Tsuneonella mangrovi: one gene and its partner. The protein of the gene in region 1 interacts with the protein of each later gene in a pairwise test. Links are inferred from orthologs where the notes say so. Each region holds a gene or a part of one and is shown on either strand. Other genes may lie near its edges.

Region 1 (5,065 bases):
ATCCCGTTATCGCGGCAAAGCGCCACGGCGGAGGCGTCCATTACTTTGAGATTATCGGCCAGCACCTTGCCGTAGCCGACCGTGTCGAACCGTTTGGCACTCGCGTTCTTCTTGGGATCGCTGTCATACACGCCATCGACGCTGGTGCCCTTGAGCAGCGCGTCGCAGCGCATTTCGGCGGCACGCAGCGCAGCGCCCGAATCGGTGGTGAAATAGGGCGCGCCGACACCGGCAGCGAAGATCACCACGCGGCCCTTCTCGAGATGGCGCTCTGCACGGCGGCGGATCACCGGTTCGCACACCTGGTCCATCTGGATCGCCGACTGCACGCGGGTCGGCACGCCGACTTGTTCGAGCGCGCTCTGCATTGCCAGCGCGTTCATCACCGTGGCGAGCATTCCCATGTAATCGGCCTGCGCGCGGTCCATGCCCTGCGCTGCACCTGCCATCCCGCGGAAGATGTTGCCGCCGCCGATCACCAAGCAGATTTCCAGCCCGGTGTCCTTGGCCGCCTTCACTTCCTTGGCAAGCTCCATCACGAACGAAGGATCGATCCCGAACTGCTGGTCCCCCATCAGCACCTCGCCCGAAAGCTTGAGCAGGACGCGTTTGAACTGAGGGAGAGCCATGGAAGAAGTGTCTCGCGCAACTATCGGGTAATCGCGCGCCCTTATAGGGTGAAGGCCCTTTGCGGCAAGGGCGAAGGCACTCGGCACTTCACACGAAAACGGTCACCGAACGCTTAGTCCGGCGACCGCTTGTTTCGTATCGGCGAGTGCGATCAGCCGGCGACGGCGGCAGCAACCTCGGCAGCGAAGTCGCTTTCTTCCTTCTCGATGCCTTCGCCGAGCTGGAAGCGGACGTAGTCCTTCAGCACGATCGCTGCGCCGGCATCCTTGCCGGCCTTGGCGATCACGTCGGCCACCGGGGTCTTGTTGTCCATCACGAAGACCTGGCTGAGCAGCGCGTTTTCCTTGGCGAACTTCTTCACCGCGCCTTCGACCATCTTGGCCTGCACTTCCGCGGGCTTGCCGCTTTCGGCAGCCTTTTCGGCAGCGATCTTGCGCTCGCGCTCGATCGTGTCGGCATCGAGGCTATCGGCGTCGAGCGCCTGCGGGAACGCGGCGGCGATGTGCATCGCCAGCTGCTTGCCGAGCGGCTCGAGTACGTTGGCCGGGGCATCGCTTTCGAGCGCGACGAGCACGCCGATCTTGCCGAGGCCGTCACCGGCGGCGTTGTGCATGTAGGGCACGACGACGCCGCTCGACACTGCGACCGACTTCATCCGGCGAACCTGCTGGTTCTCGCCGATGGTGGCGACATTGTCGGTCAGCTTGTCCGCCACGGTGCCGCCATCGGGATAAGCAGCGGCCTTGAGCGCGTCGATGTCGTCAGCCGCGAGGCCGAGCGCGACCGCGGTGGTCTTGCGCACGAAATCCTGGAACTTGTCGTTCTTGGCGACGAAGTCGGTTTCCGAGTTCACTTCGACGGCAACGCCCTTGGTGCCTTCAACCGCGACACCCACGAGGCCTTCGGCCGCGGTGCGGCTGGACTTCTTGGCGGCGGTGGCGAGACCCTTGGCGCGCAGCGCGTCGACGGCGGCTTCGATGTCGCCGTTGGCCTCTTCGAGCGCCTTCTTGGCGTCCATCATGCCCGCGCCGGTCTTCTCGCGCAGGGCCTTCACGTCAGCGGCAGTAAATGCAGCCATTGTTCGTATTCCTTCTGGTCAAATTGAAATGCGGGCACCGGGCAGGACTGCTGTCCGCCCGGCACCGTGAAGTCGCGTTAGGAAGCGCGTGTTACGCTTCGGCGGCGGCTTCCGCCGGGGGCTCGTCCATCGCGCCGATATCGGCACCCGAATCGGCCACCGCGGCGCCCTGGCCCTTGGTCGCGGCCTCAGCGAAGGCATCGCAGTAAAGGCGCACAGCGCGGCTGGCGTCGTCGTTGCCCGGGATCGGGAAAGCGATGCCGCTCGGGTCGACGTTGCTGTCGAGCACTGCGACCACCGGGATGCCGAGCACGCCGGCTTCCTTGATCGCGAGGTCTTCCTTGTTGGCGTCGATCACGATCATCACGTCAGGGATGCCGCCCATGTCGCGGATGCCGCCGAGCGAAAGCTCGAGCTTGTCGCGTTCGCGCGTGAGCTGGAGGATTTCCTTCTTGGTCAGGCCCATCGTGTCGCCCGAGAGCTGCTCTTCGAGCGTCTTGAGGCGCTTGATCGACTGCGAGATCGTCTTCCAGTTGGTGAGCATCCCGCCCAGCCAGCGGTGGTTGACGAAGTGCTGTCCCGAAGCGCGGGCGGCCTGTGCGATCGGCTCCTGCGCCTGGCGCTTGGTACCAACGAACAGAACCTTGCCGCCGCTGCGGACGGTGTCCTGCACGAATTCGAGCGCGCGCGCCATCAGCGGCACGGTCTGCGACAGGTCGATGATATGAACACCGTTGCGGGCGCCGAAGATGTACGGCTTCATCCGCGGGTTCCAGCGGTGGGTCTGGTGGCCGAAGTGTGCACCGGCCTCGATCAATTGCTGCATGGTGACGACAGGAGCCGCCATAGGTATTTCCTTTCCGGTTGTGCCTCTGGAAAGCTGGAACCCGTGCGGAGACCCCGCTGCGGGCACCGGTTGTCAGTGCCTTCCATGTGGATTTGGACCCGAGTTTCCGAGGGCCGGAAGGCCATCGAAGTCCCGCGAACGGCGCGCCCTTAGCGTTGGGGGAAGCGAAAATCCAGCCTCAATTCATCGCGGGGGACACGCAATATGCCGCAAAATCCGCTTGACAAGCGGAACAAAAAGAGAACATAAGTTCCTTACCGACCGAATCAGGGGAACCAGTCGGGCGGAGAGTGATTATCACCACGTTGTCCACTGGTTGTCCACAGCCTTACGGACCTTGAAGGATAGAGTTTCATGATCGCAGCATCGATCCCGTTCCTGTTCGCCGCCGTCGCGATTGCGGCGTTGGCAGTCCTGACCGACGGGTTCGTGCGGGGACGCAACGCATGGCGCAGCTTGCAGGCGGATCTCGCGCGACTCGATTCGGTGTACGAGATCATGGTGCGCTTTGAGAGCGGAGTGGAAACCGGCTGCAGCCGAATTCCCGAACTGCGTCGGGTCCCCGGCCATGCAGGTCGCGCATCTCGCCGTCCGGCTAGTGCGCCTGTGCTGGGGCAGCGCGTTGCCGCTTGATCCGCGCATAGCGAACGATCGATAGTGGCATCAGCGCAAGGTAGCCCGCGCAGATTACGATCAGCGTCCACCACGGCTCCATCAGCAGCGCGCCGCACAGCATCCCGATCACCGCGATCAGCTCGAGCCGCACGTTGCGGCGCGGACGCAACGAAGTCCAGCTGAACGTCGCCATGTTCGAGATCATCAGCACCGCGATTGCCGACAGCCACAGCGCGACGGCAACCGGCTCGCGAAACTCGTCGCGCCCTGTCGCGATCCACAGGTAAACCGGCAGGAACGCCAGCCCCGCCCCGACCGGCGCAGGCACCCCGGTCAAGAACCCGGCCGACTTGTGCGGTTGCTCGTCGACGTCGATCATCGCATTGAACCGTGCGAGGCGCAGCGCGCAGCAGATTGCAAACGCCAGGCTGGCGAACCAACCGAGCCGCGGCAAGTCCTGAAGCGACCACAGGAACAGGATCAAGGCGGGCGCCATCCCGAAGCTCAATGAATCGGCGAGGCTATCGAGCTCGGCCCCGAACCGCGACTGCGCCTTGAGCAGCCGCGCGATCCGCCCGTCGATCCCGTCGAGCAGTCCGGCGAGCAGGACCGCGAGAATCGCTTCGTGCCACATCCCGGCAATCGCAAATCGGATCCCGGTAAGTCCAGAGCACAACGCCGCTGCGGTGATCGCGTTGGGCACTACGGCCCGCAGGCTCAATCCGCGCGTTCGCCCCGCTGGCCCAAGCGGGACTTCGTCTTCGGCGGCCTTGGGGCCGATCCGCGGACGGTCGTCGCCCATTACTGGCTGACGCCCTCGATCATCAGCTGGGTGCCGACTTCGGCCAGCACGGTTTCACCGGCAATAACGGTCTGGCCGAGCACCACGCGCGGTGCGGTCCCGGCGGGCAGGTAGACATCGACCCGGCTGCCGAAGCGGATCAGCCCGATCCGCTGGCCCACCGCAATCATGTCGCCCGGTTTGACGAACGGCACGATCCGCCGCGCGACCAGCCCGGCGATCTGGGTGAAGCCGATCGCCAGCCCATCGGGTCGTTCGATCAGCAGGTGCTGGCGCTCGTTCTCTTCGCTCGCCTTGTCGAGATCGGCGTTCATGAACTTGCCGGGAATATACACCACCCGCTGCACCGTGCCGCCGATCGGCGCGCGATTGATGTGCACGTCGAACACGCTCATGAATATCGAGATCCGGGTAACCGGCCCGGGCGGAAGGCCAGGCGCACCGCTGCCGTCATCCTCGACGAGTTCGGCGGGCAGTTCGACTTCCGAAATCAGCGACACCATACCATCGGCCGGCGAGACGATCAGCTTGTCGCCCTGCGGTACCACCCGTTCCGGATCGCGGAAAAAGGCGAGCACACCGAGCGTGAGGAAGCCAAGCGGCCAGGCGATCGTTTCCCACGCAAGCAGCGCGGTCACCAGGCTCGCGGCGGCGGTAATGAGGGCGAACTTGCGTCCTTCGGGGTGGATCGCCGGCCATTGCCAGCCCGCGTCGCCCCGCCCGTGGTTGTCGAGTATTTCTCCGGCCATGCCCCGGTCCTTAGGGTTCCGCCGCGCGGCTCACAAGCGAAACCGACCCGCTCGAAGGCGCTTCAGGCAACCTTGCGCACGAACACCGTACCCGCCGAATACCCGGCACCGAAACTGCAGATCAGCCCGGCATCGCCAGCCACCAGGTCGGCGCTGTGCTTATGGAACGCGATGATCGAGCCTGCGCTCGAAGTGTTGGCATAAGTGTCGAGCACAGTCGGGCTTTCGTCCGCGCTGGCCTCGTGACCCAGCACCCGCTGCGCGATCAGCCGGTTCATCCCTGCGTTGGCCTGGTGGAGCCACAACCGGCGCAGCGTTTGCGGATCGATCCCCAGCCTTTCCGC
Region 2 (4,838 bases), 410 kb from region 1 along the record:
GGATAGTCTCGATCGCAGAAAAGGAGGGCAAGACCGGCAAACTGGGGTTCGTCGATGTCGAACACCTGACGATCGCTGACGGAGCGCCTGCGGTACGCGAGACGCAGACGCTGGTCTATCGCGATGCCGCCGCGCCCGATGCGCCGCTGCAACCAACAGTTGCGGGGGAAGGCGCATTCGATCCTTCGTCGTGGCAGGTCCACCGCGAACTGGTGCCTGATCCGCGCCTGCTGTTTCGCTATTCGGCGCTGACCTTCAACACCCACCGGATCCATTACGACGCGCCGTATGCCCGCGACATCGAGCGCTATCGCGGTCTGGTCGTGCACGGTCCGCTGATGGCGAGCTTGCTGTTGCAGCAGGCCGACACGGCGTTCAGCCCCAATGCGCTCGCGACATTCTCGTTCCGCGCGGTCAGCCCAGCAATCGCGAATGAACCACTGCACCTTGTCCTGCGCGAAGACGGCGGAGCGATCGAGCTGGGTACGTTTGCGTCAGATGGTCGACAGGTGCTGAAGGCTACGGCTACCCGCGCCTGAGCTGATCGGGGGCAATCAAGCCCCCGATTGCTTCCTATCAGTCGTCGCTGGGCGGTGAAGGAGGTGCAGGAGGTGCCGGGGGAGCGGGGGGCGCCGGAGGCGCATCGTCGCTCGTTTCGGTAGTGCCGCCGGTGCAGTGCAACTTGCCCGAACCCATCGACGAGACGGTGCAGGTGGCATTGCCCGCCACGGTCACATCGCCCGAACCCATGATGTTGGCCTTGACCTTGCCGTCGCTGGCGAACGATGCGCTGCCCGAACCGGCAACGTTGATTTCCGCGCTGTCGACCTTGAGCCCGGCCATGTCGGACGCGCCTGAGCCGAGTACATTGAGGTCGAGCGACTTGGCAGTGCCGGCAGCTTCGAACTTGCCTGATCCGGCAATCGTGACTTCGAGCGAATCTGCCGTAACGGTCTTGGCCTTGGCGGTGCCGCTACCGGCTATCGTCGCTTCGACCTTACCCGAAAGCGCGTCGGCTTCGATCGTGCCCGATCCGGCGACGACCAGCTTGTCGAGCGCCGGCAGCGTGACCGTCACGGTCGCTTTGCCGCCATCCTTCCAATTGCCCTTCTTGCGCATAACGCCGAGCGAATCGTCATCGAGCGTGAAGCGCAGCGCGTCGATCGCATCCTGATCGCCGCTGGTCTTGATCGTCAGCTTGTCACCCTTGTTGACGATCACCGTGTCGGGTCCGGCCAGCACGACCTCGTGCGGAGCCTTGCCGTCGATCTTCAGTTCGGAAAGCGGCACGCCCTCCTCGCCATTGATCGAAATGTGGCTGTCGCAGCCGGAAACGCCGAACGCCAGTGCCAGCGCGGCGATGGGCGCAACGCCCTTGAGAATCTTGTGAAGCATCTTTCAAGCCCTGTTCAGTTGCCTGAGTCCCGTATTGCCGATCTAATACAGCAATGACCCATTCGCAACCGTGCAAAGCAAAGGGGCCGCCCTTTCAGGCGGCCCCTGTCGATGCCGGTTCGACGTTCGTCGATCAGGCGTCTTCGGCGTTCTCGTAATACTGCGGCGCATGTTCGCGCAGCACGTCGAGGATCTTTTCGAGCGCGGTCGGCTCATCGGTCTTTTCCATCGCCGCGAGTTCACGCGCGAGGCGGCTCGAGGCCGCTTCAAAGATCTGACGCTCCGAATACGACTGCTCGGGCTGGTCGTCCGGACGGAACAGGTCGCGGGTCACTTCGGCGATCAGCACGATCTCTCCCGAGTTGATCTTCGCTTCGTATTCCTGCGCACGGCGGCTCCACATCGTCCGCTTGACCTTGGGCTTGCCCTTGAGCGTTTCCATCGCTTCCTTGAGCGTCTTGTCGCTCGACAGCTTGCGCATGCCGATCGATTCGACCTTGTTCACCGGAACTCGGAGAGTCATTTTCTCCTTTTCGAACCGGAGCACGTAGAGTTCGAGCTGCATCCCGGCGATTTCCTCGCTCTGCAGTTCGATCACACGGCCGACGCCGTGTTTGGGATAGACCACGTAATCGCCAACGTCGAAGGCGGGGGCCTGGCTTGCCATCAAAATTCCTTTCGTCGCGGCGCGGGAGAGCGGGGTGAACCGGTCAGTCGTCCTCTTTCGACCGGGCGATCAACGCTCGGCCGGATAGGTTTTCTGCCTGTTCGCTTGTTCGCTCGCGCCTTTCCTGCACTCGTCAAACCGCCGGAGAATCGATTAGAACCGGCGACTTGATCGATTATATAACACATTCGCAACAAAATTTCCACCCCGGCGCGATTGCAGGGCGGAATTGCAGGACTTGCGTGGTTAAGGCCGGATAACCAGGCTGCGAAAGATCAGTCGCCTTCGCCGGGTTCGGGCGAGAAATACTTCTCGAACTTACCCTCTTCGCCCTTGTGATCGTCGGCATCGGCGGGCGGCTCTTTCTGGCCGGTGATGTTGGGCCATTCGGCCGAATACTTGGTGTTGATCTCCAGCCACTGCTCGAGCCCGTCCTCGGTATCGGGCAGGATCGCTTCGGCGGGGCACTCGGGCTCGCACACGCCGCAATCGATGCATTCGCTGGGGTTGATCACTAGCATCGTTTCGCCTTCGTAGAAACAATCGACCGGGCAAACCTCGACGCAGTCGGTGTACTTGCACTTGATGCACGCGTCGGTGACGACGTAGGTCATGGATGCTGGCCCCTCTCAGGCAATGTGACTGTTTTTCGCGCTATCCCGCTTTGCTGCGTCGGGTCAAGCACCCGATAACAGCTTTGCGCTTCGGTGGCCGGACCACGGCGCGTCGGAAGCGTGTCGATCGCGACCACCTGCACCCCGCCGGGCAGCGGCAATGTCAGCGTATCGCCCGGTTCCACGTCCGCGCTGGCGCGCTGCACGCGCTGCCCGTTGCGGCGAATGTGCCCTCTTGCGACAAGCGCTTGGGCAATGCCTCGCGTCTTGACGAACCGCAGCTGCCACAGGAGCTTGTCGATCCGCATCGCCGCGAGGGCTACTTGCCGATCAGGTCCGCCAGCGCGGCGAACGCATTACCGGGCCTGGGCACAGCCGGTGCGGGCTTTTCGCGCCTCGGTCCCTTGGGGCGATTCCCGGTAGGCTTCCCCGCCTTTGCCTTGCTGCCATCCCACGAGGACCCCGCGTTTCGGTTCGCGCCGGGGTGCCACGACCAGCGATCTGGCGCGGGCGGCCCGAGCGCGCCCTCGGCCAGTTTGCGCCCTGACTGCCACTTGAACCCGGCAGCTCCCATCAGCCGCTTCCAGCTGTCCTCGGTCAGCCCGGTCGAGATCGCCAGCGCCGGATCGAGTACGAAGTACCTCCTCGCTGCTTTCGCCCGCGTCTCGTGCGCAGTGCGGAGTAACTTTTCGGCGACATCAACCCGCACCGCCTGTTCGCCCGCCGGGCGATAGCCCGCCGGCAAGCGTCTCCCGCCGGGTATAACCGAGCGCATCGCTTCCTCGAGCGCCCTGCGGTCCGCCCCGCTGGCGTGGAACGCGGCCCGTGCAGCGGGTTTGAGAAGCGCAGGCGCAAACACGTCTAGCGCGCCGAACACCACGCCAAGCTTGCGCAGGAACGGGCGCGATTCGCGCGGCAGGTGCTCGATCCCGGTCCGCTCGCGGGTGGCATAGCCATGCCCGTCGATCAGGTTGAGCAGGAGTGCGCGCGCTTCACTCCCGGCAGCCGGATCGCGCGATGCCGCCTCAAGCTTGGCCAGCGGTTCGAGCGGAGCAAGTTGCGCCGCCACCCATGCATTCAGCGCGGCCATGAATGCGCCCTTCTCCGGTTCGCTCAACGCCGTAACTTCACGCGTCGGTACGATCCGCGGACTCGTCGCCAGTTGGGCCGGTTCGAGGTGAGCAATGTCGCTGCCGTTCCAGCGCACCGCGCCTTCATCAAGCGTAACGCCTGCAAAGCCGCCTGCGGCCAGCGCCTGTGCGCGCTCGCCGAGCAAACGCGGCAAGGCCTTTTCAGCTGCCGACAGCAGCAAGCGGTGGTCCGCATGATTGGCACGGTGATCGACCACGAAGCGAAAACCCTCGACGCGCCCGATAGGCTCCTCTTCGACCGCAACCGTACCGTCTTCGGCGAGCGTGACCGGCAATAGCGCGGGATCTTGTCCGAGGTTCTTCATCAGGATCGCCGTCCTCCGGTTGACGAAGCGTTCTGTCAACCGTGCATGGAGTGCATCGGACAAACGCGCTTCGACCGAACGGGCGCGCGCCGCCATCTCGTCGCGCGCCAGCACCCAGTCGGGCCGCTGGCAGATGTAGGCCCAGCTGCGGATCGCCGCAATCCGCCCCTGGAGCGTGTCGATGTCGCCCTGCGTCCGGTCGAGATCGGCGATCCGCGCCGCGACGAAGTCCGCGCCGAGGTAGCCCCCGCGCAGGTCCCGCCACAAGCGCGCGACGAAGCGGGCATGGGTTTCCGGCCCGTGCTGGCGGAAATCGGGCAGGCGGCAGGCTTCCCACAACCGCCGCACCTGCCCGGGTACCTTGACGTCATTGACCGAACCATCCTCGGCCAGTCGCTTGAGTACCGCGAGGTCGGTCGCTTCGGGCGCGCGAACCAGTTCGGGTTCGGGCGGGACCGCTTCGAGGTCCTCGATCAGAGTCGCAATCGAATCGTAGCGCGGTTCGGGCTCGCGCCAGAACAGCTTCGTCAGCGGCGCGAAGCGATGCTCTTCGATCGCATAGACCTCTTCCTCGGTAAATTCCGGGCTTTGTCCTTGCCCGGCAAGCGTGCCGAACGTGCCGTCGCGGTGATGACGCCCAGCGCGTCCGGCGATCTGCGCCATCTCGGCAGCGATCAACCGCCGTTGGCGCTGTCCGTCGAACTTG

The links. The genes of interacting proteins can lie anywhere in the genome.
Region 2: the proteins of rpsB (region 1) and CJO11_RS07840 interact in binary tests that used the Escherichia coli proteins (3 or more experiments, as listed by UniProt). The link is inferred for Tsuneonella mangrovi from one-to-one orthologs.

Annotation. Positions count from the first base shown.
Region 1 is NZ_CP022889.1:1,182,414-1,187,478, forward strand. Bases 678-3,654 are described here. They hold rpsB (30S ribosomal protein S2), read right to left. Parts: upstream 2,556-3,654; coding sequence 1,800-2,555; downstream 678-1,799. Other genes in these bases: tsf (translation elongation factor Ts), read right to left, coding at 782-1,708; CJO11_RS05885 (hypothetical protein), read left to right, coding at 2,910-3,188; CJO11_RS05890 (CDP-alcohol phosphatidyltransferase family protein), read right to left, coding at 3,151-3,654. Also shown: pyrH (UMP kinase), read right to left, coding at 1-629; more of CJO11_RS05890, read right to left, coding at 3,655-3,972; CJO11_RS05895 (phosphatidylserine decarboxylase), read right to left, coding at 3,972-4,721; CJO11_RS05900 (beta-ketoacyl-ACP synthase III), read right to left, coding at 4,784-5,065. UniProt on the Escherichia coli protein: Required for ribosomal protein bS1 (rpsA) to bind to the 30S subunit.
Region 2 is NZ_CP022889.1:1,596,014-1,600,851, forward strand. Bases 1,329-4,078 are described here. They hold CJO11_RS07840 (RNA-binding S4 domain-containing protein), read right to left. Parts: upstream 2,985-4,078; coding sequence 2,673-2,984; downstream 1,329-2,672. Other genes in these bases: CJO11_RS07825 (head GIN domain-containing protein), read right to left, coding at 1,329-1,395; CJO11_RS07830 (CarD family transcriptional regulator), read right to left, coding at 1,529-2,062; fdxA (ferredoxin FdxA), read right to left, coding at 2,338-2,676; CJO11_RS07845 (helicase-related protein), read right to left, coding at 2,996-4,078. Outside these bases: CJO11_RS07820 (HTD2 family dehydratase), read left to right, coding at 1-539; more of CJO11_RS07825, read right to left, coding at 577-1,328; more of CJO11_RS07845, read right to left, coding at 4,079-4,838. UniProt on the Escherichia coli protein: Involved in the recycling of free 50S ribosomal subunits that still carry a nascent chain. Binds RNA more specifically than DNA. Binds with very high affinity to the free 50S ribosomal subunit. Does not bind it when it is part of the 70S ribosome.